3 regions of the Gordonia sp. YC-XJ4 genome follow, and region 1 is predicted to be linked to each of the others. Evidence: predicted binding sites of a transcription regulator. Region 1 holds the regulator's gene; each other region holds the start of a gene.
What was found. Region 1 encodes LexA, which represses DNA repair genes until DNA is damaged. Its sites were predicted from a motif close to CGAACANNTGTTCG; they were not measured.
Positions count from the first base shown of each region.

Region 2: a site for LexA is predicted at 3,132-3,145, ahead of AC5ZH6_RS27400 (HNH endonuclease signature motif containing protein). Genes of this name have one in related genera too.
Region 3: a site for LexA is predicted at 1,842-1,855, ahead of AC5ZH6_RS16660 (HNH endonuclease signature motif containing protein). Genes of this name have one in related genera too.

Region 1 is NZ_CM183447.1:2,549,297-2,554,553, reverse strand. Features, by position in the region: gene hrpA (ATP-dependent RNA helicase HrpA) at 1-874, shown strand, start outside; gene nrdR (transcriptional regulator NrdR) at 848-1,354, opposite strand; gene AC5ZH6_RS11285 (LysM peptidoglycan-binding domain-containing protein) at 1,413-2,042, opposite strand; gene lexA (transcriptional repressor LexA) at 2,251-2,982, shown strand; gene AC5ZH6_RS11275 (putative PEP-binding protein) at 3,020-4,744, opposite strand; gene AC5ZH6_RS11270 (DeoR/GlpR family DNA-binding transcription regulator) at 5,015-5,257, shown strand, end outside.
Region 2 is NZ_CM183447.1:6,102,573-6,107,829, reverse strand. Features, by position in the region: gene AC5ZH6_RS27405 (MalY/PatB family protein) at 1-1,169, opposite strand, end outside; gene AC5ZH6_RS27400 (HNH endonuclease signature motif containing protein) at 1,384-3,108, opposite strand; gene dinB (DNA polymerase IV) at 3,460-4,668, shown strand; gene AC5ZH6_RS27390 (CitMHS family transporter) at 4,808-5,257, shown strand, end outside.
Region 3 is NZ_CM183447.1:3,736,376-3,741,632, forward strand. Features, by position in the region: gene AC5ZH6_RS16660 (HNH endonuclease signature motif containing protein) at 164-1,819, opposite strand; gene AC5ZH6_RS16665 (MmcQ/YjbR family DNA-binding protein) at 2,158-2,550, shown strand; gene AC5ZH6_RS16670 (DJ-1/PfpI family protein) at 2,490-3,362, opposite strand; gene AC5ZH6_RS16675 (GlxA family transcriptional regulator) at 3,412-4,380, opposite strand; gene AC5ZH6_RS16680 (MFS transporter) at 4,629-5,257, shown strand, end outside.

The sequences.
Region 1 (5,257 bases):
ACCGGTGTACACCACGTGGACCGACGAGGGCATCGGAACACTCGCGCCGAGCGAGACCGCCGACGTCGCCGGGCAGACCATCACCCGTTACCCGACTCTGCACGTGACCCACCGCGCCGGCCATCCCGACGGGGTCTCGATTGTCCGGGCGGCGACCACCACCGAGGCGAGCACCGCCCTGGCCGGCGGCGTGATCGTGTTGTTGGAGAACACGATCCCCGCATTGAGTCCGAAAGCCGCCTCCGGACTGGACCCTGCCGGACGGATCGCGTTGAGCCAGAGCCCCTATCGGGAGCCGGCGCGGTTGTTCGGCGATTGCACACGCCGAGCGATCCGTGATCTCGTGGAGCCCGACGAACTGCGCGTCGTACGTTCGCCCCAGGCGTTCGCCGCGCTCGCCCAACGGCTGCGGCCAGCGGTGACCGACGCCGCTCCGGAGTATCTACGCCTCGCGGTCGACGTCCTGCGGGAGTTGGTGGCACTGCGCGGTGTGATCGACACCCATTCGGGGCAACTCGCCGCCGACGACGTCGCCGAACAGCTCGGCCATCTGGTGTTCGACGGCTTCGTCGCCGCCACCCCACGGGAGCACCTGGCGGAGGTGCCCCGCTATCTGCGCGCTGCCCGTGAGCGCCTGGAGCATCTGCCGGCATCCGCCGCGCGGGATCGCGCCGGCATGGAGGCATTGGATCGGGTGGTGGAGCGCTGGAACCAGCGGCTCGCGCAGGTGCCCGACGGCAGGCGAGACGCGGTCAACGAACAGGCGCATTGGCTCGTCGAGGAATTGCGGGTCGGTCTGTTCGCGCAGCGACTGGGCACGCGTTATCCGATCTCGGAGAAACGGGCGCTACGGACCCTGGACCGACTCGGCTGACACGACGCCGGCTGCGGGCGTCGTCCGGCCGTGGGTCAGATTGCCCTGCAGGTCGTCGATCTCGCGTTGGAAGTCCTCGAGGGAATCGAACGAGCGGTACACCGACGCGAATCGCAGGTAGGCGACCTCATCGAGGTCGCGCAAGGGTTTGAGGATCGCCAATCCGACCTCGTTGCTGGGGATCTCGGCGACTCCGGAGGCCCGAACGGTCTCCTCGACCTGTTGGGCGAGCTGCGCGAGATCGTCCTCGTCGACCTGGCGTCCCTGACACGCGCGTCGGACCCCACGCATCACTTTCTCGCGGCTGAAGGGCTCGGTGACGCCATTGCGTTTGACGACGGCCAGGACAGCGGTCTCCACCGTCGAGAACCGGCGACCGCATGCGCTGCAGGAGCGGCGCCGACGGATCGCCTGCCCCTCGTCGGCAACTCGGGAGTCGATGACCTTGGTGTCATCATTCCTGCAGAACGGGCAGCGCATACACCGACAATACCGCCCCACCGCGGTGGAACAGCCGTGTGATCGCCTACCCCGGTCGTCACCGGTAGGCGGGTACCAGCAGTGCCTGACCGACCTGGAGCCCGCTGCCGGACATCTCGTTCATCCGCGCGATCTCGTCGATGACGGCCTGCCGGGGCAGGTCGGGCGCGACCCGTGCGGCAACCGAGTTCAGCGATTCCCCGGCACGTACGTGCACGACCTCGGTGGCCGCGGGCGTCGGCGTGGTCGACTGCTGGTAGTCGCTACCGGCCACGGCCACCAGCCACACCAGCAGCGCCAGGGCGACACCGGTCAGCACGGCCACCATCGCACCGGTACGGCGAGCGGTGCGGTGCGCGGTGACCCGCGGGCCGACCGGAGTTGCGCAACGGGTGCCCGCAACCGCCGGAAGGCGGCGCGCACCGGTCCGGGCCGGGCCCGCATATGCCGGTCGTCGGCGGGCCGGGTCGCGCTCGAGCGTGCGCCGCTCTGGGAGGCGACGGTCGGACGACCGGTGTTCGGGCGCGCGGTGTTCGAGCACCCGGTGTTCGAGCGCCCGGTGCTCGACGGTTGCGCGGGCCGGCATCGACGCCCCGCGGCGAACGGCGGCGGCGCGGTGAGCCGTCCGGCGGGACCGAACGGGCAGGTCGTTGGTGCCCGGCGCGGTGGGCAGAAGTACGGTCGGCATGGCGTCTCCCTATCTCGATCATGCATTCGAAGAACGGATGTTCGAGTTCTACCACGGGGCACCGACAATTTCTCGCGACACGTCGAACACATGTTTGAGGTTGCCTGTCGCCTCGGCTACCCTGGCCGGTGTTCAGCTCTCCACAGGGCCCGTCAACCAGGGCGTACCCCGCGAGGATGTGCGCACCGACCGAAAGGATGCGAACCCCATGAGTGAGAAGAAGGGCCGCTCGGGTGACCCCGACGCGGCGACCGTCACCGATCCGGACGACGCCGTCGCGACCGGCCCGATCGATCCCGCGGCCGTCGAGGCCGCGCTCACCCCGCGCCAGAAGGGCGTGCTCGATGTGATCCGCAAGTCCGTGCGCGAACGCGGGTATCCGCCGAGCATCCGCGAGATCGGCGACGCCGTCGGCCTGGCGTCGACCTCATCGGTCGCGCATCAGCTGCGAACCCTCGAGCGCAAGGGTCTGCTCAAACGCGATCACAACCGACCCCGCGCGGTGAACGTCCAGGACGGCGATCCCACGCCCACCGACGACAACCCGAATGCGTCGAACCTCCCCACGCCGACGTTCGTGCCGGTTCTGGGACGTATCGCGGCCGGCGGGCCGATCCTGGCCGAGGAGGCCGTCGAGGATGTCTTCCCGCTGCCGCGTGAACTCGTTGGCGACGGGTCACTGTTCCTGCTGCGCGTCGTCGGTGAATCGATGATCGACGCGGCCATCTGCGACGGCGACTGGGTGGTCGTTCGTCAACAGAACGTCGCCGACAACGGCGACATCGTCGCGGCGATGATCGACGGCGAGGCGACGGTCAAGACCTTCAAGCGCAAGGACGGCCATGTGTGGCTGATGCCGCACAACGACCTGTTCGAGCCCATCCCCGGCGACGACGCCGCGGTGCTGGGCAAGGTCGTGACGGTGATGCGCCGCATCTGAGCGGAGTCACACCCGCCGGCCCGCTCAGCCGAACGGCTCAGCTGCGCAACGCTTCCGCGGCCGCGGCACGCGCATCGGCCGGTGAGGCGGTCGCCAGTGCAGCCTGCGCGGCGGAGCGGCACGCCTCGCGGTCGACCTCGGCGAGCTTCGCTCCCACCGCGGGCGCCGCGGCCGGGGCGCTCGACAGCGAGGTGACGCCGAGCCCGACCAGGACACACGCGAGCAGCGGATCGGCGGCGGCCTCGCCGCACACCCCGACCGGTGTCGCACTGCGGGTGCCCGCCTCGGCGACGGTGGCGATCAGCGAGAGCACCGCAGGCTGCCACGGGTCGGTGAGCCCGGCGAGCTCGGCCGACATCCGGTCGGCGGCCATTGTGTACTGCGTCAGATCGTTGGTGCCGATCGAGACGAAGTCGACCTCGGCGAGGATCGCCGGAGCGAGGATCGCCGCCGAGGGGATCTCGATCATCACCCCCGCCACCAGCCCGCGACCGCGGACCTCGGCAGCGAATTCGGCGGCTTCAGCGGCCGAGGCGATCATCGGCGCCATCACCCAGGGCGTGGTGCCGGTCGCCTGCGCGGCGCGGGCGATCGCGTCGAGTTGACCGGCACGGATCTCGGGATGTGTCGCGGCGATCCGGTTGCCTCGTACGCCCAGTGCGGGATTCGCCTCGGTGCCGTGATCGACGAACTTCAGCGGCTTGTCCGAGCCGGCATCGAGCGTCCGGACCACGACCTTCTTGCCGTCGAAGGCCTCGATGACCTCGCGGTAGAGCGCAGCCTGCTCGTCCACCGACGGTTCGTCGGCCCGATCGAGGAAGGCGAGTTCGGTGCGGAACAGACCAACCCCCTCGACGGGGTACGCCGTCGCCGCCCGCGCCGAGAAGCCGTCGGCGACGTTCGCCAGGATGGCCACCTCCACACCATCGGCGGTGCGCCCGGGCCCGGTCCATCCCGCGATCGCCTCCGCCTCCCGACGACTCTGCTCCACCTCGTCCCCGGCCCGCGCCGGATCGGGGTGAACGACAACGGTTCCCGCGGTTCCGTCGACGAGAACGGGCGTGCCCGCGGGTACGTCGTCGAGGCCGGCGACCGCCACCACGCACGGAATCCCCAGTTGGCGGGCGATGATCGCGGTGTGGCTGGTCGGCCCACCGAGCCGGGTGGCCAACGCGGTGATCAGTTTCGGATCGAGTCCGGCGGTGTCGGCCGGCGCGAGGTCGTCGGCGAGGAGCACCGACGGCTCGTCGGGCACGGGGACCCCGGGCTCGGGCTCGCCGAGTACCTCGGCCACCACCCGATCACGGACGTCGTTGAGGTCGGTGATGCGCTCGGCCATGATCCCGCCGAGCTTGGCGAACATCGCGGCGAACTGTTCGGTGGCCGCGGCGGCCGCGGCCGGGGCCGGGGTCCCGTCGGCGATCAGCTTGGTGACCGTGCCGATCCACCCGCGGTCCTCGGCGAGGCCCGCGGTGGCGATCAACACCTCTGCGGCGGCACCCGAGGCGTGCGAGGCGCGCTCACGCAGTCGCGCGGCGACCACGGCCGCGGCATCGACGAAGCGGGCCTTTTCGGCCTCACGGTCGGCCTCGTCCACCACATGTGAGCCCGGATCGGCGGGCTCGGCCCTCACCCGCTCGCCCGGACGGACGACCGGCCCGTAGGCCTTGCCGCCGACGACGGGCGTCCCGTGCAGCGTGGTGTCGGCATCCGACGCACTGCTTTCGGTCTGCGTGTGCTGGGGGCGAACCTGTTGATCCACGGTTCCGGCCTTTCCTCGTCCTTCAATGATGCGGTCGTTCGGTGGTGCGGGCGTTTCGGTGATGCGGGTCGTACTGGTCAAGCGGTCGTTCTGTGTGATCCGACCAGGCTTCCGATGGATGTGAAACACCGGTACGTCACCACCTCTTGTGATCGAAGTTACAAGAAATCCTTGACTTGTCAACACAAACAGGCGTAAACACAGATATATCAACACCGGGTCCCACAGAAACCCACATGGGGTCGGTGGTCGGAAAGAGATCGGAGAGACGTGTACGCGGAAGAACGACAGCAGGCGATCGCCGAGCTGGTCCGCTCGAAGGGCCGCGCCTCGGTGAGCGCGCTCGCCGAGCGCTTCGAGGTCACCAGCGAGACGGTGCGACGCGATCTGGCGAGCCTGGAACGCGCCGGCCATCTGCAGCGCGTACACGGTGGCGCGGTTCGGCCCGGCCTGGTCCAGATCGTCGACGAGCAGGGCATCGGCGAGCGCGAGGCCAGCCATGCCGATCAGAAG
Region 2 (5,257 bases), 2.6 Mb from region 1:
CGTTCGATCGCTTCGGTCAGTACCTCGGGTGAGGACGCGACGTTGATTCGCGCGAATCCTTTGCCTTGATCGCCGAAGGCGGGACCCCGGTGGAGGGCGACGCGCCCTTCGTCGAGGATCGGTTCGGCCGGGTCGTCCCCGAGGCCGGTGTCGCCGAAGTCGAGCCAGGCGAGGTAGGACGCGTGCGGTCGGGTGTAGCGGATCTGTGGAAGATGTTGCGCGAGAAGCTGCTCCAGCAGGTCGAGGCTGTCGCCGATGGTGTTGAGCGTCGCTGCGAGGTAGTCGTCGCCGTGGGTGTAGGCGGCCGCGGAGGCTGCACGGCCGAGAATGCTGGTCCGGAAGGCGACCTCGTGCGGTTGGCGTCGAACGACGGCGCGCATGAGGTCGCTGCCGACTACGGTGAGCGCGCACTTGGTGCCGGCGATGTTGAACGCCTTGCTCGCGGAATGGGCGGCGATGCCGACCTTGCGAGCGGCACCGCTGACGGACAGGAACGGCACGAAGGGTGGAGCCTCCGGCGTGATGTCCGGCGGGTGCACCAGCGGGGCGTGGATCTCGTCGCTGACGACGACAGCACCGTGATCGTCGGCCATCTCGGCCAGGGCGACGAGATCCTCGCGCGGATGCACGAGGCCGAGCGGATTGTGCGGATGGCACAGCAGGATTGCGCGTGTCCCTGCAGCGAATTCCGCGCCGATCGCGTCGAGATCGAGGCGGTAGCCGGTGGGACGGGTCGAGTCTGCGACCAGGGGTACCTGGTGGAGGCGGCCGCCGGCTTCCGGGATGAGTTCGAAGAACGGCGGGTACACCGGCGGCGTGATGATCACTCGGTCGCCGGGTGAGATCGCGGCCCGGAGTGCTTCGACGATCACCACGCTGACGTCGGTGGTGAGGTGAACGTCGTCGGGGTCGACGCGCCAGCCCCAGTGCCGTTCGGCGAACCCGGAGAACGCCGGTCCCACACTGCCGGTGGTGCCGGCGTAGCCGAGGTCGGAGGTCTCGATCTGGGTGCGCATGGCGTTGGCCACGACCGGCGCGATCGGATAGTCCATCTCCGCCACGAACAACGGCAACACGTCGTCGGGGTAGGTGCGCCACTTCTCGCTGTTGCGCCGACGCAGCTCCGCCAGCGACGGTGTCGCCGGTCTCGGCAGCTCTCGACTGGTCATGTCCTCTTGTCTAGCACCGCTGCGGGCTTTTCGATGTCGGCTGTCGGGGGTCTCGAGCCGTTCTTTTCGGTGGTCGAGCAGCCCATCGGATCTTTCGTCCCGGTGGTCGAGGTGTCGAGGAGCGCTAGCGGAGTTCCCTTTTCTTCCGGTGGTCGAGGTGTCGAGGAGCGTTAGCGACGAGCCGTTCTTTCGGTGGTCGAGGTGCCGAGGAGCGTTAGCGACGAGCCTCGAGACCTGTTGCGCCGCTGCTGGTTCCGACCCCGAACGGGTGCACGCCCCGGGTCTCGAGTCCGCGGTCACCGAGTAGTTGGGCGAGTCGGTTCTCGACCGGCGAGCCAGGGTCGGGGGTGAGGATCTCAACGAGGTCGTAGTAGCCGTGCCCGAGCGGGACTCGGCTGCGGCGTATCCGGTTGGTGGGCAGCATCGATCCCCGGTCCTCGCGCTCGGCGAGATCGGTATCGGCATCACCCTGTGGTGGGTCGGGTGGTGGATGCAATTCCGCGCGGATGCGGGCCAGCGCGTCGGCATAGGTGGCCCCGACGTCGGGGAGTGCGTTGGTGCGTTTCGGGTTCGGTGTCGCTGCCCCGACGGGCGTGTTTTTGCGCCACCAGCACCGTCCGGCCCACGGCCCGTCCCGATATATGCCGGTCGTGAATTGTCCGGGGCCGTCGCCGACCATCCGGTTGTGTTTGCCGCAGGCGGGGGCGAGGTCACCGATGTTGGTGAGCCCACCTTTCGCATGATCTTTGGTGGCGTGATGAATTTCGACGTGCGCGGCGGGCTGAGTACACCCGGGAAACGAGCAGTACTCACCACCGTCTTTGGCGAACAACGCGATCCGCTGGCCTTGACTCGCCAACCGCGCGCGCCCCAAATACAGGGGAAGACTGGTGTGGTCGTCGAACACCGCCAACCACGGCTGGCACTGAGCAGCCAATGCGATCACATCCCGGATCGGGAGGAGGGTGCCGGTCGCGCTCACCCCCATCCCGGTCTGCGCGATCAACTCCGACAGGGTGGCTTTGATGATCAGATGCGGCGGTAGGCCGCGATGGGATTGGGGGCCGAGACCGACATCCAGTCCGGCGCGCAGGACCGCCTCCAACGCATCATGGTTGCGTTGCACCTGATCACGATGATCGCGGGCCGCGGCAGCCGCCACCTGTTCGGGATCAGCGTCTTCCCGCCTCCCGGTCGGCGAATCCGGATCGGCGGGATTGTTCATTCCGGGGGCCGCCCACGCGGCGAGTACTGCTTCGAGGTGCGCGGTGAGGGTGGGGGTCATCTGCCCCGACAACCCACTCATTTTCTGCGCGTCTTGGCGGCCGATGCGGATCTGGCGGCGGCGTTGCCGATCGGTGTCGTCGGTCAGTTGGCCGTCGGGGTCGAGGTGCGCCAACACCCGTGCCCCCAAGATCCGGAGGTCGGACGGGGTGTGGGTGCGCGCGTAGCGGGCCATCGTGGCGTCGGCCGACATTTTCTCGTCGAACGGCACTGCCGCGGGGATGCGGTCCAGCACGTCGATCACCACCGCCGCGTGCGACGAGCCGGCCGCCCCGGACGCCATCGCTTCGGCGAGTGCTGGATATTTGGGGGCGGCGACCTCACCGGTAAAGGTGTGGAAGGTGGCGGTCGCTTTCAATTGTTTCCACCGCCGCCACGGTTCCGACACACGCAACAATCCGATCATGGCGTCGGTGATCGACCCGAACCCGTATTCGCGGGCGAGGTGGCGGTCGGAGAATTCGACGATCTGCCGATCCCCCTGGACCGTGATGCGGGTGATCAACTGTTCGGTGGATTGAGCGACCGACACCAGGTCGTCGTTGGACAGCCCGGTCAAATCATCAGTGTCCAGCGAATCAACCACACGGTGGGCGAGGGCGAGTTTCTGGGTGGTCGACAACCCGGACACGTCGGGTAACGCGGTATCGACCATCATTTCTCACCCCCCGGCGATAGCGAACACATGTTTGTGTGTTGTTGCGTTCGAGTGTATGCCGGGCTTGTCGGGTTGGCAAGAGGTTGTCGAAAGTTCTTTCGGGCCGGTTCCAGCTGGGGGTTCGGCTCGGTCTCGAGGCTCGGCGCCTGGGGCGCCTCGCACCTCGACCACCGATCCGGGACGCACCTCGACCACCGATAGAAGGGCTCGGTCACCGATTCGAGGGCTCGACCACCGATGGGGTGCGTCTCGATCGCCGATGGGTAAGCGTCCCAGCAGTGGCAGCGCCGAGGTAGTATTCGCCCATACGTTCGATGCGCATATGCGCCGAATAGAAGGGCTCGACCGATGCGTATCGACAGCGGGACGAGGCGGGAGGCGTCGATTCTGCACGCCGACCTGGACTCCTTCTATGCCTCCGTCGAGCAGCGTGACGACCCGGCTCTGCGTGGTCGACCGGTCATCGTCGGCGGCGGAGTGGTGCTGGCCGCCAGTTACGAGGCGAAGGCGCGCGGTGTCCGCACGCCCATGCCCGGCCGGGAGGCGCGAGCACTGTGTCCCGATGCGATCGAGGTTCGCCCACGGTTCGAGGCGTACATGGAGGCCAGTCGAGCGGTCTTCGAGATCTTTCGCGACACAACGCCTCTCGTCGAGGGGATCTCCGTGGATGAGGCATTCCTCGATGTGGCCGGTCTCCGGCGTCTCGTCGGCGATCCGGTCGCCATCGCCGAGACCCTGCGGTCCCGCGTACGCACCGAGGTCGGCCTACCGATCACGGTCGGCCTCGCGCGCACGAAGTTCCTCGCCAAGGTGGCAAGCGCCGTCGGCAAGCCCGACGGGCTTCTCGAGGTCGCGCCGGGTACCGAACTGGCTTTTCTGCACCCGCTTCCGGTTCGCCGACTCTGGGGTGTCGGCCCCGTGACGGAGGCCAAACTCGCCGACGCCGGGGTTGCGACGGTTGGCGACATGGCGCGTCTGGGCCAGAAGGCGTTGTGCCACATCGTCGGTCCCGGCGCCGGCCGCCACCTGTTCGCGCTGTCGCTCGCGCAGGACCCGAGGCGTGTCGAGACCGGCAAGCGGCGCAGTTCGATCGGCTCTCAGCGGGCCTTGGGCCGCAGGCCCCGGCCCGAGGCCGAGATCGAGGCGACGATCATCGCCATCGTGGAGCGGCTCGGCAAGCGACTGCGCGGTGCCGATCGTGTCTGCCGAACCGTGGTGCTGCGCTTGCGTTTCGACGACTTCTCCCGCGCCACGCGCTCGCGCACACTGCCCGAGGCCACCGACCGCACCCAGGTGCTGATGGGTTGCGCCCGGGCGTTGTTCGACGACGCCCTGCCCCTCATCCGGGAACGCGGGTGCACGCTGATCGGGCTGTCGCTGGCCAACCTCGACGACTCCGACTCGCTGCAGATGACCCTGCCCTTCGACGACGACCATCAACCGGAACTCGACGCCGCGATGGACGAACTCCGTAACCGCTTCGGCCGGGACTCCGTCACCCGAGCAGTGCTCGTAGGACGCGACCATGGCGACGACGCCCCGATGCTGCCCGACTGAACCGGACGACACGGTGCGCAAAACGCGCAAAACACGACTTACGAGCACAACAGTGACTGTGATCCGCATTACCCACAGACTCCTCGTGTAGCCGACGACACCGCAGAGTCGTCGGGAAGCACGGCAGAAAGTTCAGGCAATGTTGGTAGCACTCGGGTTGGCGATGGTCGCCACCTTCATGTTCCTCATCATCACCAAACGCGCGACACCCGTTGTCGCACTGATCCTGGTTCCCGTCGCCTTCGGCCTCTTCGCCGGCGCGGGCCTCGGGATCAGCGACATGATCAAGGACGGCATCAAGGAGCTCGCTCCGACCGCGGCGATGCTGTTCTTCGCGATCATCTTCTTCGGCATCATGATCGACGTCGGCCTCTTCGACCCGATCATCCGCTTCATCGTCCGCATGGTGCGCAACGATCCGGCCCGGCTCGTCGTCGGTACCGCGGTCCTCGCGGCCGTGGTGTCCCTCGACGGTGACGGATCGACCACCTTCATCATCACCACCGCGGCACTCCTGCCGCTGTACCTGAAACTCGGCGTCTCCCCGGTGGTTCTGACCGTCGTCGCCGGCCTGGCCAACGGCACCATG
Region 3 (5,257 bases), 1.2 Mb from region 1:
TTACCGGGCGGAGGATCCCTTTTAGTCGGTGGTCGAGGTGCCGAGGAGCGTTAGCGACGAGCCGTTCTTTCGGTGGTCGAGGTGTCGAGGAGCGTTAGCGACGAGCCTCGAGACCTATTGCGCCGCTGCTGGTTCCGCCCCCGAACGGAAGTGCGCCCCGGGTCTAGAGTCCGCGGTCACCGAGTAGTTGGGCGAGTCGGTTCTCGACCGGCGAGCCAGGGCCGGGGGTGAGGATCTCGACGAGATCGTAGTAGCCGTGCCCGAGCGGGATTCGGCTGCGGCGGATTCGGTCGGTGGGCAGCATCGATCCCCGGTCGTCGCGCTCGGCGAGATCGGTATCAGCATCACCCTGTAGTGGGTCGGGTGGTGGGTGCAGGTCGGCGCGTACTTTGTCGAGGGTGGCGCGGAAAGTGGCCCCGACGTCGGGGAGTGCGTTGGTGCGTTTCGGGTTCGGTGTCGCTGCCCCGACGGGCGTGTTCTTGCGCCACCAGCACCGTCCGGCCCACGGCCCGTCACGATAAATCCCGGTCGTGAATTGTCCGGGGCCGTCGCCGACCATCCGGTTGTGTTTGCCGCAGGCGGGGGCGAGGTCACCGATGTTGGTGAGCCCACCTTTCGCGTGATCTTTGGTGGCGTGATGGATTTCGACGTGCGCGGCGGGTTGAGTACACCCGGGAAACGAGCAGTACTCACCACCGTCTTTGGCGAACAACGCGATCCGTTGTCCTTGACTCGCCAGGCGTGCCTGCCCCAAATACAGGGGCAGACTGGTGTGGTCGTCGAACACCGCCAGCCACGGCTGGCACTGAGCCGCCAACGCGATCACATCCCGGATCGGGAGCAGGGTGCCGGTCGCCGTGACTCCCATTCCGGTCTGCGCAATCAGGTCGGACAGCGATGCTTTGATGATCAGATGCGGTGGTAGGCCGCGATGGGACTGGGGGCCGAGACCGGCATCCAGTCCGGCGCGCAGGACTGCTTCCAGGGCGTCATGGTTGCGTTGGACTTGATCACGGTGATCGCGGGCTGCCGCGGCCGTCAACGCGTCGGGGTCGGCGTCTTCCCGACTGCCGGTCGGCGAATCGGGGTCGGCGGGGTTGTTCATTCCTGGGGCTGCCCACGCGGCGAGTACTACTTCGAGGTGCGCGGTCAAGGTGGGGGTCATCTGCCCGGACAACCCACTCATTTTCTGCGCGTCTTGCCGGCCGATGCGGATCTGCCGGCGGCGTTGCCGATCGGTGTCGTCGGTCAGTTGGCCGTCGGGGTCGAGGTGCGCCAACACCCGTGCCCCCAGGATCCGGAGGTCGGAGGGGGTGTGGGTGCGGGCGTAGCGGGCCATCGTGGCATCGGCCGACATTTTCTCGTCGAACGGCACTGCCGCGGGGATGCGGTCGAGCACGTCGATCACCACCGCCGCGTGCGAGGAGCCGGCCGCCCCGGACGCCATCGCTTCGGCGAGTGCCGGATATTTGGGGGCGGCGACCTCACCGGTGAAGGTGTGGAAGGTGGCGGTCGCTTTCAGTTGTTTCCACCGCCGCCACGGTTCCGACACACGGAGTAAGCCGATCATGGCGTCGGTGATCGACCCGAACCCGTATTCGCGGGCCAAATGCCGGTCGGAGAATTCGACGATCTGCCGATCGCCTTGGACGGTGACGCGGGTGATCAACTGTTCGGTGGATTGAGCGACGGTGACCAGGTCGTCGTTGGACAGCCCGGTCAAATCATCAGTGGCCAGCGAATCAACCACGCGGTGGGCGAGGGCAAGTTTCTGGGTGATCGACAAACCGGACACGTCGGGTAACGCGGTGTCGACCATGATTGCCACCCCCCGGCGATAGCGAACACATGTTTGTGTGTTGTTGTGTTCGAGTGTATGCCGGGTTTGTCGGGTTGGCAAGAGGTTGTCGAAAGTTTTTTCGTACGGGTTTGGTGGTGGGGTTCCAGCGTGGGTTCGGCTCGGTCTCGAGGCTCGGCGCCTGGGGCGCCTCGCACCTCGACCACCGATGAACGGCTCGGCGCCTGGGGAGCCTCACACCTCGACCACCGATCAAGGACGAGCCGGACAACGGACACAAGACACAGAAACTGGCACCGAAGGCGCGGTAGCGTGAAAGTCCCGCCACCGGAGTTGTCCACGTATCGAGGAGTCGACCCGTGCCACATCCGATCATGTTCGACGACGCCGACCCCTTCCTCATCCGCGTACGCAGAGTGGCTCTGGCATTCCCCGACGCCACCGAGGTGGTCGCGCACGGCCGACCAACATTCCGGTGCGGCAAGATGTTCGGCAACTATGGCGGTGGCGAGAAAGGCGGAATCCGCCACGACCGTTCGGTGTTGTTCCTCGCCGACCCAGCCGAGCGTGCGGCGCTCGTCGAGGATCCGAGGTTCTTCGTCCCCGCCTACTTCGGACCCGCAGGTTGGCTCGGCATCCTGCTCGACGACGCCACCGACTGGATCGAGGTCGCCGAGCTACTCGACGCGAGCTACCGCCAAATCGCACCGAAGCGGTCGATCGCGAAACTCGATGCCCGAGAAAGCATGTGACCGCCCGCGCGACGATCGCCACGACGAAACCGGCGCAGCGAACGATCCCATGACAACGCCGTCGCCGCCGTCAGCGGGCTGGGCCGCAGTGCGTCCCGCGACAGCAGCGCCGCGCCACGCGCGACGGTGGACGCTGACGCCTTGGAGCGGTGACCCGAATCGAACGGCGGCTGCGGATCGTATTCGATCACGAGCTGAATGGCCTTGGCCCGTTCCTCGCCGGCGATCTGCCCGGCCAGCCACAGTGCCAGATCGATCCCCGCAGACACCCCGGCAGCCGTCACCACTTTCGCCCCGTCACCCTCCCCCGTCGCTGCGCTCGCCCCGTCACCCTCCCCCGTCGCTGCGCTCGCCCCGTCACCCTCCCCCGTCGCTGCGCTCGCCCGGACCACCCGCTCATCCGACACCGGCGTCGCTCCGAACATCGACAACGCGGCCAGCGCGGACCAGTGCGATGTCGCGCGCCTGCCCTCCAGCAGTCCGGCGGCCGCCAGCACCACCGAGCCGGTACACACAGAGGTCATCCACGACGCGGTCGTCGATACATCAGCCAGCCACGCCAGCAGCCGCTCGTCCCGCGCCGCCTTCGCGCACCCGGGACCTCCCGGAACCAGCACGACGTCGGGATTCGGTGTCTCGGCCAACGAATGCGTGGCCCCGACCAGCAGAACACCGGAGTCGGCCACGATCGGTCCCGGCTCATGCCAGACGAATCGCACCTCGGCATCCGGAAGCATGCGCAGCACCTCGTACGGGCCCACGAAGTCGAGAGCGGTGAACTGCGGGTAGACGACGATCGCGATGCGGGTCATGCGGATTCCCCCTGACGTGTTCGGATGGTCATTGCCTGCCGGCCGTCGATCAGCGACAGGATCGGCGGTAACGGTCCGGCGATATCCCCACACGCCGCGAGAACACACGTCGCATGGTCTCTGCCGAGCCGAATCCGGATCGGGCCGCCACGACAGGCATCGGATCGTCACTCTCTTCGAGGTGCCGACGGGCGGCGTCGGTCCGAATCCGCTCGACGTAGACGCCCGGCGACTCGCCGACCTCGGCGGTGAACACCCGGGTGAAATGCCGCGGACTCATCGCAGCGATCGCCGCGAGGTCGGTGATCGGGTGCGGCGCTGCGGGATCGTTCTCGATGGCGTCCTGCACGTCTCGGATCGGACGTCGCCGGGCCCGTGGCATCCACACCGGCGGCGCGAACTGGGACTGCCCACCCGGACGTCGGAGATGCAAGACCAGCCACCGCGCAACAGACTGCGCAAGCTCGGTGCCGTGGTCCTCCTCCACGAGTGCCAGAGCGAGATCGATGCCCGCGGTGACACCGGCCGCCGTCCACACGCGCTCGGAGCTGTGGATGAAGATCGGGTCGGGATCGACCTGCACGGCCGGATATTCGGAAGCCAACAGCTGTGCCGAAGCCCAGTGCGTGGTCGCGCGATGCCCGTCGAGCAGACCGATCTCGGCAGCCAGGAAGGCCCCACTGCACACGGTGACCACCCGCCGTGCTCGGCGTGCCGTGGCGCGAATCCACGTCATCATCTCGGAGCAATACCGGGCCTCGAAGACGCCCATGCCCCCGGGCAGGACCAAGGTGTCGATCGGCGTGTCGGGTGCCGGCAGCGGGTGCGCGACGAAATCGAGGCCGACACCGGAGGAGACCGGCCGACCCCCCACCGACACCAGCGAGATCTCGTAACCCGATTGCGCGACATCACGTCCGGCGAGCACCAGCGACGCCGCTGTGAACACGTCGAGCGGCCCGGTGATGTCGAGCGGCTGCACCCCGGCGAAGCCGAGGACCACCACTGATCGCGTCATGGGTCCATGGTGTCGAACGCCTGCCATGGCGTCCAGGACCAAACTCCCACAGATCAGGACACGCCCAGCCGGACGCCCTCGATCGGACGACAAGCCACGTTATGCGCTCACATGAATACACCGATGTCCGATAAAGGCATTTCGCGAGTATTTCGGACGGCAAATAACCCATGCGCCGGACTCAGCCGGACTACAGTGGGATTTCTGCCGGGAAAGCGAGATCTGCGACGTCTGTAGGAGATTCGAGCATGGCAACCTCATCGACCCCGCGGGAGAAACTCACCGCCGATCAGCGCAATTCCTTCGCCGCGGCATATCTGGGCTGGGCAATGGACGCATTCGACTATTTTCTGGTCGTCCTGATCTACGCCGACATCGCCAAGGATTTCGGGGTTCCGCTGGACCGGATGGCGCTGATCACCACCATGACCCTGCTGATGCGACCGGTGGGCGCGTTCATCTTCGGGCTCTGGGCCGACCGCAAGGGTCGTCGCATCCCGTTGATGACCAACGTCGCCTTCTACAGTGTGGTCGGCTTCCTCTGCGCCTTCGCACCCGGATTCTGGGTGTTGATGGTGCTGCGCATGCTCTACGGCATCGGCATGGGCGGCGAATGGGGCCTCGGGGCCGCACTGGCCATGGAGAAGATCCCCGTCTCCCGACGAGGCTTCTTCTCCGGCTTCCTGCAGAGCGGCTATTCGATGGGATACCTCTGCGCCGCACTGGCATTCCTGGTTCTCAACACATGGCTCGGCCTGAACTGGCGGTGGATGTTCGCGCTGTCGATCATCCCCGCATTGATCAGTCTGCTGATACGGGCGCGCGTGGAGGAATCCGAGGCGTGGAAGGCCACACGTGACCGGGTGCGTCAGACCCA